Regions from separate parts of the Streptomyces sp. NPDC093094 genome, predicted to be linked through region 1. Evidence: riboswitches for the same ligand, from Rfam matches in the RefSeq annotation. Region 1 holds a riboswitch; each other region holds the start of a gene.
What was found. A riboswitch is a leader RNA that binds a small molecule or an ion and turns the genes downstream of it on or off. The one in region 1 is predicted to bind cyclic di-AMP.
Positions count from the first base shown of each region.

Region 2: another riboswitch for cyclic di-AMP. It lies ahead of ACIQGV_RS26920 (transglycosylase family protein); the one in region 1 lies ahead of ACIQGV_RS21680 (NlpC/P60 family protein).
Region 3: another riboswitch for cyclic di-AMP. It lies ahead of ACIQGV_RS31520 (M23 family metallopeptidase); the one in region 1 lies ahead of ACIQGV_RS21680 (NlpC/P60 family protein).
Region 4: another riboswitch for cyclic di-AMP. It lies ahead of ACIQGV_RS34055 (M23 family metallopeptidase); the one in region 1 lies ahead of ACIQGV_RS21680 (NlpC/P60 family protein).

Region 1 covers NZ_JBIVOX010000009.1:319,336-321,529, forward strand. The annotation lists gene ACIQGV_RS21680 (NlpC/P60 family protein) at 1-835, opposite strand, end outside; cyclic di-AMP (ydaO/yuaA leader) riboswitch at 843-1,008, opposite strand; gene pcrA (DNA helicase PcrA) at 1,239-2,194, shown strand, end outside.
Region 2 covers NZ_JBIVOX010000013.1:107,225-109,418, forward strand. The annotation lists gene ACIQGV_RS26920 (transglycosylase family protein) at 193-894, opposite strand; cyclic di-AMP (ydaO/yuaA leader) riboswitch at 898-1,076, opposite strand; gene ACIQGV_RS26925 (transglycosylase family protein) at 1,260-2,194, opposite strand, start outside.
Region 3 covers NZ_JBIVOX010000018.1:134,084-136,277, forward strand. The annotation lists gene ACIQGV_RS31515 (PP2C family protein-serine/threonine phosphatase) at 1-613, shown strand, start outside; cyclic di-AMP (ydaO/yuaA leader) riboswitch at 837-994, shown strand; gene ACIQGV_RS31520 (M23 family metallopeptidase) at 1,006-2,067, shown strand; gene ACIQGV_RS31525 (PrsW family intramembrane metalloprotease) at 2,169-2,194, opposite strand, start outside.
Region 4 covers NZ_JBIVOX010000023.1:41,027-43,220, forward strand. The annotation lists gene ACIQGV_RS34050 (tyrosine-protein phosphatase) at 1-367, opposite strand, end outside; cyclic di-AMP (ydaO/yuaA leader) riboswitch at 882-1,039, shown strand; gene ACIQGV_RS34055 (M23 family metallopeptidase) at 1,044-2,039, shown strand.

The DNA of each region.
Region 1 (2,194 bases):
AGCCTACGGAGGGGGACGAGGAGCCCGTCGAGCCGGACGTGTCCGTGCCGCCGGTGGACGGGGACGCGTCACCGGTCACGGCCTCCTGCCGCGCCGCCTCCTCGGCGGCCTCCCGCTGCCGCTGCTCCTCCGCCTGCTGGGCGGCCAGCTCGGCGGCCTTGCGGGCGGCCTCCTCGCGCTCGCGTTCCTCGATCGCCGCGAGCCGGGCCTTCTCCTCGGCCGTCAGCCGCGACAGCAGCTCGCGGGCGTCGGCGAGCTTCTTCTGGACGGTGGCCTTCGCCGTCTTCAGGTCGCTCTGCGAGTCGGTGAGCGTCTCGAGGCTCTGCGTGGCCTCGCGGCGCTTCTCCATCGTCGCGGACTGCTCGGTGACGTAGTCGTCGACCGCTTCCTTCTGACGGCCGGTGAGGCGGTCCATCAGCTGGGTCCGGTCGAAGTAGTCCTGCGGGGTGTCGGCGAGCAGGAAGGTCTCCGTGTCGGGCGCGGCGACGCCGGTGCGGTACTGGGCGGCGGCGAAGGAACCGAGCTCCTCGCGCGCCTCGTTCAGCTTCTGGGTGCGCCGGGCCACGTCGTCGAGCAGGGTGTCGACCTGCTTGCGCTGCTTGGAGGTGCGTTCCCTGGCCGAGTTGTACTTCTCGGTCGCCGACTCCGCCTGGCGGTACAGGTCGTCGACCTTCTTCTCGACCTCCTCCAGGCTCGGCCGGTCGTCGTCCGAGGGGCTGGCGTTGGCCGTCTGGGACAGCAGGGCCACGGAGGTGAGGGCCGCCGTGGCCAGGGCGGGGGTCCGTATGCCTGCGACGCGCGTACCAGCGGGACGCGCCTTGCGGTGCGACGCCAAGAGAGGCGACTCCTTCCATCGGCCGCCTACCGGGTTAGCTGTCGGGTTCGGGCGGATGGTTCGGAAGGTTTGCCCTACGGCGCTCCCCTGAGGGAGTGGGCCGATTCACCCCAGGATCGGTGGGTCCCCGGCTCCGCGCCGTGTGGGCGCATCGGACTCGGCGGAGGCCGCGCGGCCCGGCGACGTTCGCCGGTGGGGGTCGTACGGCCTGCCCGGCACCGTAGCCAACTCGTGTGGCCCTTGTGAAGGTTGATGGGCGATATGCCCGATACATTTTCGTGACCTTGTCGTGCACGCGCTTACTGCGCCGCAGGCAGTGTCAGTGGTGCTACGTAGGGTGGCGGCCGGGGAGTTCCCCGGACGGCGGCCGGTTGTCGGCGGCGCCCCCTAGACTCGGAGAGCGATGAGCAGCCTCTTTGACGACAGCTTCCTGGCGGACCTCCAGGCCCCTCGCGGGCACGAGGAGGAGCCTCCGCCGCCGCCCGAGCACGAGCACGCTCCGGAGCCGATCCCGGACGATCTGTTCGGCGGGAAGTTCGACGTGCCCCCGGACCGGGACGAGTACTACCGCGACGGCGCCCCGCGCCCCGCGGTCGACACCGCCGCACTGCTGGAGGGCCTGAACGACAACCAGCGCGCGGCCGTCGTCCACTCCGGCTCCCCGCTGCTCATCGTGGCCGGCGCCGGCTCCGGCAAGACCCGTGTGCTCACCCACCGCATCGCCCACCTGCTGGCCGAGCGGAACGTGCACCCCGGGCAGATTCTCGCGATCACCTTCACCAACAAGGCCGCGGGCGAGATGAAGGAGCGCGTCGAGCAGCTCGTCGGCCCGCGCGCGCACGCGATGTGGGTCATGACCTTCCACAGCGCGTGTGTGCGCATCCTGCGCCGCGAGTCCAAGAAGCTCGGCTTCACGTCGTCCTTCTCGATCTACGACGCCGCCGACTCCAAGCGCCTGATGGCCCTGGTCTGCCGCGACCTGGACCTCGACCCGAAGCGCTTCCCGCCGAAGGCGTTCAGCGCCAAGATCAGCAACCTGAAGAACGAGCTGATCGACGAGGAGGACTTCGCCGCCCGGGCCGCCGACGGCTTCGAGAAGACCCTCGCCCAGGCGTACGCCCTCTACCAGTCGCGGCTGCGTGAGGCGAACGCCCTCGACTTCGACGACCTGATCATGACGACGGTCAATCTGCTGCGTGCCTTCCCGGACGTCGCCGAGCACTACCGCCGCCGCTTCCGCCATGTCATGGTCGACGAGTACCAGGACACCAACCACGCCCAGTACACCCTGGTGCGCGAGCTGGTGGGCACCGGCGCACACTCCGCCGAGGCGCCGTCCGGCGAGTACGGCGTCCCTCC
Region 2 (2,194 bases), on a different contig from region 1:
GGCTCTGCGAGACGAGCCTAACCGGCTCCGGGGGATCGGCCAGCCGGTCGCCCACCTCGTGGACGGAAACCGAGAGTAAATTGTTTCCGAACGGAACAAATCGGTGGCCGTGAGCGGGTCCGGACATGACCCCGCCCCGGTGCGTACGGGGGAACACGCACCGGGGCGGGGAGCCCGGAGGGACGGAGCCGCTTACTTCAGGTGCAGCTGCTGGCCCGGGAAGATGAAGTCGGCGTCGTCGACGATGTCCTCGTTCAGCCGGAACAGCTTCTCCCAGCCGCCCTTGACCTCGTGCTTCTCGGCGATCGAGCTGAGGGTGTCGCCCTTGACGACCTTGTACTCGCCGTCACCCTTCTCGACCTTCTTGCCGGTCGGGGTGGTGACGGTCTTCTTGACGGCCGGGCGCTCCTGCGAGCGGGAGGCGCTCTGCTGCTCGGTCTCGCGGGGGGCGGGGGTGCTCTGCTGCTGCGTGGCACCGGAGCCGGAGCCGGAGGAGCTGTCGGAGCCGCCGCCGCTGTAGGGGGTGCTCGACAGGCCGACGCCGCAGACCGGCCAGGCGCCCTTGCCCTGGCCCGCGAGGACCTTCTCGGCGATCTCGATCTGCTGGGACTTGCTGGCCTGGTCGGCGCTGCCGGCGTACTGGGTGCCGCCGTACGCGGCCCAGGTGGACGCGGAGAACTGCAGACCGCCGTAGTAGCCGTTGCCGGTGTTGATGGACCAGTTGCCGCCGGACTCGCACTGGGCGACCGCGTCCCACTCGGAGACGGTGGCGGCGGAGGCGTTGCCGGCCACCATCAGCGGGGCGGCGACGGCTGCGCCGGTGACACCGGCGACGGCGATGGCGCGGGTGGCCTTGGACGGACGACGGTGCTTGCCCTTGCCGGAAAACAGCATGGAGGATCCCCTCACCGACGCCTGCGAGGTGAGCTGTCGGGTTCGGGCCGGTTGAGTTGCCCGGCCGCAGCCCTCACGAGCTGCGGCTTCACCCCGAGCCGATACCGGCGTCGAGTCTCCTCAACCACCGGGACCGGCACTTACCTTGGGTCCCCCGCTCCTGCCCACGGCGCATGACGCGACGACTGTTCCCGTGCTGCCGCTGGCAGGATTCGGCGTTGCGGCGGCCGGGGCTCACGTTGGCGAGCGGTCCCGACCGTAGACACGCGATCGGCGGAATTTCAAAGACGATCAGGGCCTCTGAGACTCATCCCACAGTTTCACCAAACCGGACATTTGGCGGCGAACCATGACCCGAACTCCCGCTACTTTTCGTCCGTTTCGCCCTCTACCGTGAGCGTCTGACCGGGGACGATGAGGTCCGGGTCGGCGCCGACGGTGTCCTGGTTCTCGGCGTACAGGCCCGACCATCCCCCCTGGAGCTCAAGGGAGTCGGCGATGCTCCAGAGGCTGTCGCCGGGAAGGACCGTGTACTCGCCGTCGGCGGCGTCCCGTGCGGCCGCGCCGCTGCGCGAGGCGTGACGGCCCGTGGAACCGCCCTCACGGCCGTCCGTCACGGCCTCCTCGTCGGCGCTGCCACCGCGGTGGCGGCCGGTGCCGGCGCCGGCCGTGGTGTCCGAAGAGGTGGCGTTCTCGCCGGACTTGTCCGCCTCGTCCCCGAAGGTCTCGGTCCGGGCGCTGTCGGGCTCGCGCGAGCCGCTCGGGGCGGGGGAGGTGTCGGAGCCGCTCTCCTCGTCGCCCTCGGACCCGGCGTCCGAGTCGGCCGAAGTGTCCTTCTTGGCCCCATCAGCCGACTTGTCCGACTTGGTCGACGGGGTGCCGGTCGACGGGGAGGAACTACCGGAAGAAGCGGACGAATCGGAAGTGTCGGTCAAGCCGGACCCACCCGACTCGTCGCCGGCCACGCCGGTGTCGACCTCCGCCGGGGCCGAGTCCTGGCCCAGCCCCGAGAGCGGCCCGCACGCCGGCCACGCCGCGACGCCCTGGTCCGCGAGGATGCGCTCGGCGACGGCTATCTGCTGCTGCCGGCTGGCCTGCTCGGGGCTCGGGGCGTACTCCAGCCCGCCGTGGTTCTCCCAGTCGGGCTGGGTGAGCGCCAGACCGCCGAAGTGGCCGTAGCCGTCGTAGGCGCTCCATGCGCCGCCGGTCTCGCATTCCGCGACGCGGTCCCACGTCGTGCCGTCCGCCGCGCTCGCGCCCGAGGCGCCCAGCAGCGGGATGGCGATGGCGGAGCCGGTCA
Region 3 (2,194 bases), on a different contig from region 1:
GGACAGTCCGTACGGCGTGCGGATCGTCGTCGGGGACGTCCGGGGCAAGGGCATGGGCGCGGTGGCCGCGGTCGCGGTCGTGATCGGGGCGTTCCGGGAGGCGGCCGAGCAGGAGGCCACGCTGGAGGAGGTCGCGCAGCGTCTGGAGCGGGCACTGGACCGCGAGGGACCGCGGCGCGAGGAGCCGGAGGCGCAGGAGGGTTTCACGACCGCCGTGCTCGTCGAACTCCCGCACGGAAAGGGAGTCGTACGCGTCCTCAACCGCGGCCATCCGCCACCGCTCGTGCTGTACACCGACGGCACCCTGCGCGCCCTGTCCGCCCGCCGCACCGCGCTGCCGCTCGGCATGAGCGAGCTGGGCCACTGGCCCGACCGGGCCGAGGAACTGCCCTTCCCTGCCGGGGCCGTGCTGCTGCTGTACACCGACGGCCTGTCCGAGGCGCGGGACGCCCGCGGGGTGTTCTTCGATCCGGAGGCGTGGCTGGCCGGGCGTGTCTTCCGCGGTCCGGGGGACCTGTTACGCACCCTCGCGGAGGAGGCCCGCCGGCACGCCGGGGGCGCCCTGACGGACGACATGGCGCTGCTGGCCGTACGGCGTCCCGCGCCGATGTGACGTGCAGTGACCGGACGAGCGCCCTGCGCATAACATCTGAGTCACCATCAAAAAACCGGACGGTACTGAGTTCTGGTCAACTCGCCCGAATTTCTCCTCCCGTGGGCCGTACGTCCCCGGCGAGCGCGTTAATGATCAAGTCGAACAGCTTGGAATTGGACCCCTGGTTCTATTAACGTCCGATAACGCAGCGCGGTCGTCCCAGCCGTCACAAGAGACGGCTCCGTGCGCACTGCCGAATCCCGCAAGGGAACCGGGGAACCACCAACTTGGGGTGAATCGGGCGTATCCGGTCGTGGAGACACGGCTTGTATACGCGCGTAGGAGACCTTCCTGCTCCGAACCCGTCAGCTAACCCGGTAGGCGAGAAGGAAGGAAAGGAGTACGCCCACGTGGCGTCCAACCGGCCTGCCCCGCACGTCCCGTTCGTCCCGGGCCAGCGCACCTCCGACACCGCCGAAACCTTTGTCTACGGCGGTCGGCCGGGCGACGAGGGACCGTGGGAGGAGTGGAACCCCACCGCGGAGTCCGTTCTTCCCGTACGCGGCAAGCACCGGGTCGCCAAGCAGCGCGGCGGGCTCGCCCGCAGCTCCACCGTCCTCGGCGTCGGTGTCATAGCCGCCGTCGCCGGCGGTGGCATGGCCAGCGCCCAGACCGGCAAGCCGCCGGTCTCCATCTCGCTGCCCGACCTGCCCTCCGTCGGCTCCCTCCTGTCGGACGAGGAGCCCGCCGAGGAGCCCGTCGAGGCCACCGCCCCGCTCAGCTCCCTCGGCTCTCTCGGCACCGCCTCCGCCGACACCGCGCAGAGCACCTCCGACGCCGGCGAGGCCCTGCGCACCCGCATCATGGCCCAGGCCGAGCAGCAGCAGGACCAGGCCGACACCAAGGCCGCCCAGGCCGCGCAGGCCGCCGCCCAGGCAGCCGCCGAGAAGAAGGCCGCCGAGGCCGCCGCCCAGGCCGAGAAGGAGGCGGAGGCCAAGGCCGCCGCCGCGAAGGCCGCCGCGGAGGAGGAGGCCCGCAAGAAGGCCGAGGCCGAGCGCCTCGCCGAGCTGGCCACCCAGTTCACCCTGCCGACGTCCTCGTACACGATCACCTCCACCTACGGCCAGGCCGGCTCCATGTGGTCCTCCGGGTACCACACGGGCCTCGACTTCGCCGCGCCCACCGGTACCCCGATCAAGGCCGTCCACACCGGCACGATCACCGAGGCCGGCTGGAGCGGGTCGTACGGCTACAGCACCGTGCTCACCCTCGACGACGGCACCGAGATCCGCTACGCCCACCAGTCCTCGATCAACGTCAGCGTCGGCCAGAAGGTCAACACCGGCGACGTGATCGGGCGCGTGGGCGCGACGGGCAATGTCACCGGACCGCACCTGCACCTGGAGGTCAAGGTCGGCGGCGGCGACGTGGACCCGATGGCGTGGCTGCGCGACAGGGGACTCAACCCCTGACAGGGGCTTCCTCACAGAGCTCTTCGAGATCACCGGCGGTCCTGACGACAACCCCCCCCGACGTCAGGGCTGCCGGTTTCGCCGTTCCCGGCGCCGTGCCGTCAGGTGCGGTACGGGTTGTACGGCG
Region 4 (2,194 bases), on a different contig from region 1:
GGCCGGCCGCCTTGCCGTCCGCGAGGATCGAGCGCAGCAGCTCCAGGTCGCCGTCGCGCACCATCTTCCAGAACTCGGCCCCGTCCGCCGGGTCGCTCAGCGGAAGGTTGACGTTGCGCACGCCCGGCAGCGTCACGTCCGGGCCCTCCAGCTTCTGGTCCGCCGCGTTGCGGAAGTCGAAGATCGTGTGCAGGCCCAGGGAGGAGAGGAACACCGCGTCCTCGGCGGTCGCGTGCGCCAGATGTCCGCTGCGGAAGAGCACGCCCCGGCGCACCCGGCGCCCGTCGACCGTCGGCAGTCCTCCCACGTCACGGAAATTGCGCACTCCGGCCAGCTCGGGCTCGGTCGACGGGACCTGCTGCGTCACGGTGGCTCCCTCCGGTCGGCCCCGCCGGCGCGGCTCGTCCGGCGGGCGCTTCGATGACCATACGACATGGCTTCCTGAGGCAACGGGTTGTCCGCGTCCCGTCCGCACACGCCCACAGACTGGATCAAAACGGACCTTATGTCCGTATGGTTCCGCGCCGCGCCCCCGTGTGAGCGCGGGGGATTTCCCGACGCGCGCCACTTCTGCACCTTCTGTCCGTATTGACTCCTTCATTCCAACTCGCTCTGGAATAAAGGAACCTGGAGAGGTGTCACGTGAGGAGCGTCATAACCGTGACCGTGCGTCGTCGGTCATGTCCACGTAATCAAGGGCCTTCTCAAGGGAGTTTGAGGAATCCGGCGGAGCCGTCGTGCACGGAGGGTGACCGGGAATTTCCTTTACGGATCAAGAAGAAGGGCTTCGGGCGGAACCTCTTGCTTGTCCCTTTGCGCCTTGCTCGCTTACGTTCGCCACCGATCCGGACGGACGCCCAATCCTGCCGCCGACCGGAGCCCGCACAAACCCACCCGTCCACGGCAGGAGCGGGGGACCCACAGGTACGACTGCCTGTTCCGGTCTCCGGAACGGCTCGGGGTTAAGCCGCGTCTCGGCGCGGCCGGACATCTCCAGTCCGCACCCGACAGCTCACCTCGCAGGCGCCGGAGAGGAATTCGCCATGCCCGCGAAGGGTAAGCACCGCCGTCCCAAGGCCCAGCGCCTGACCCGTTCCATCGCCGTCGCCGGTACCGGTGGCGCCGCGCTCGCCCTGCCGCTGCTGGCGGCCACCGGCGCGAACGCCGCGACCGGACAGTCCGCCCCGGACGCCGCCGTCCGGTCGGCCGCCACGGTCCAGAAGACCTCCGCGGCCACCGGGGCCGCCGAGAAGAAGTCGACCGCCCCGCGCGTCTATGCCGTGAAGCACGGCGACTACCTCTCGAAGATCGCCGACGAGCAGAACGTCCGCGGCGGCTGGCAGAAGCTGTACCAGGACAACCGTGAGGCCGTCGGCTCCGACCCCTCGATGATCCACCCGGGTCTGAAGCTCACCCTCGGCAAGAAGGCCGCGGCGGCGCAGTCCTGGAAGTCCTCCGACGCGGCGAAGCCGGCCACGCGCTCCTCCGGCTCCTCCTCGTCCTCGCAGTCCGCCGAGGCGTCGAAGTCCGCCGAGGCGTCGAAGTCCTCGGCCTCCGAGTCCTCGGCCTCTTCCTCCGCCCCCTCCTCCTCCGGCTCGTCCGCCGCCACCCAGGCGGACACCACCGCGGCGAGCGGCTACAGCGCCCCCGTCTCCGGCGCCGGAGTCGGCACCGCCTACCGCGTGGCGGGCAGCATGTGGTCCAGCGGCTACCACACGGGCGCCGACTTCGTCGTCCCGACCGGCACCTCGCTCAAGGCCGTCGGCGCGGGCACCGTCGTCTCCGCGGGCTGGGGCGGCGCGTACGGCAACCAGGTCGTCATCAAGCTGGCCGACGGCCACTACGCCCAGTACGCCCACCTGTCCTCGCTGTCCGTCTCCACCGGCCAGTCGGTGACCGCGGGACAGCAGGTCGGCCTCTCCGGCGCGACCGGCAACGTGACCGGCCCGCACCTGCACTTCGAGATCCGCACCACCCCGGACTACGGCTCGGACGTGGACCCGATCTCCTACCTCCGCTCGCACGGCGTCGCCATCTGACGTCCGTCGTCCGCGGCGTCGGCACCTGACGTCCGTCATCCGCGGCCGAAGGCCGGACCCCGTCCCCGGGGTCCGGCCTTCGGTGTGTCCGGAGTTCCCCGTTCCCGTTCCGCACCGGCAACAGGTCCGGACGGAGGGTTATTCCACGCTTGCCG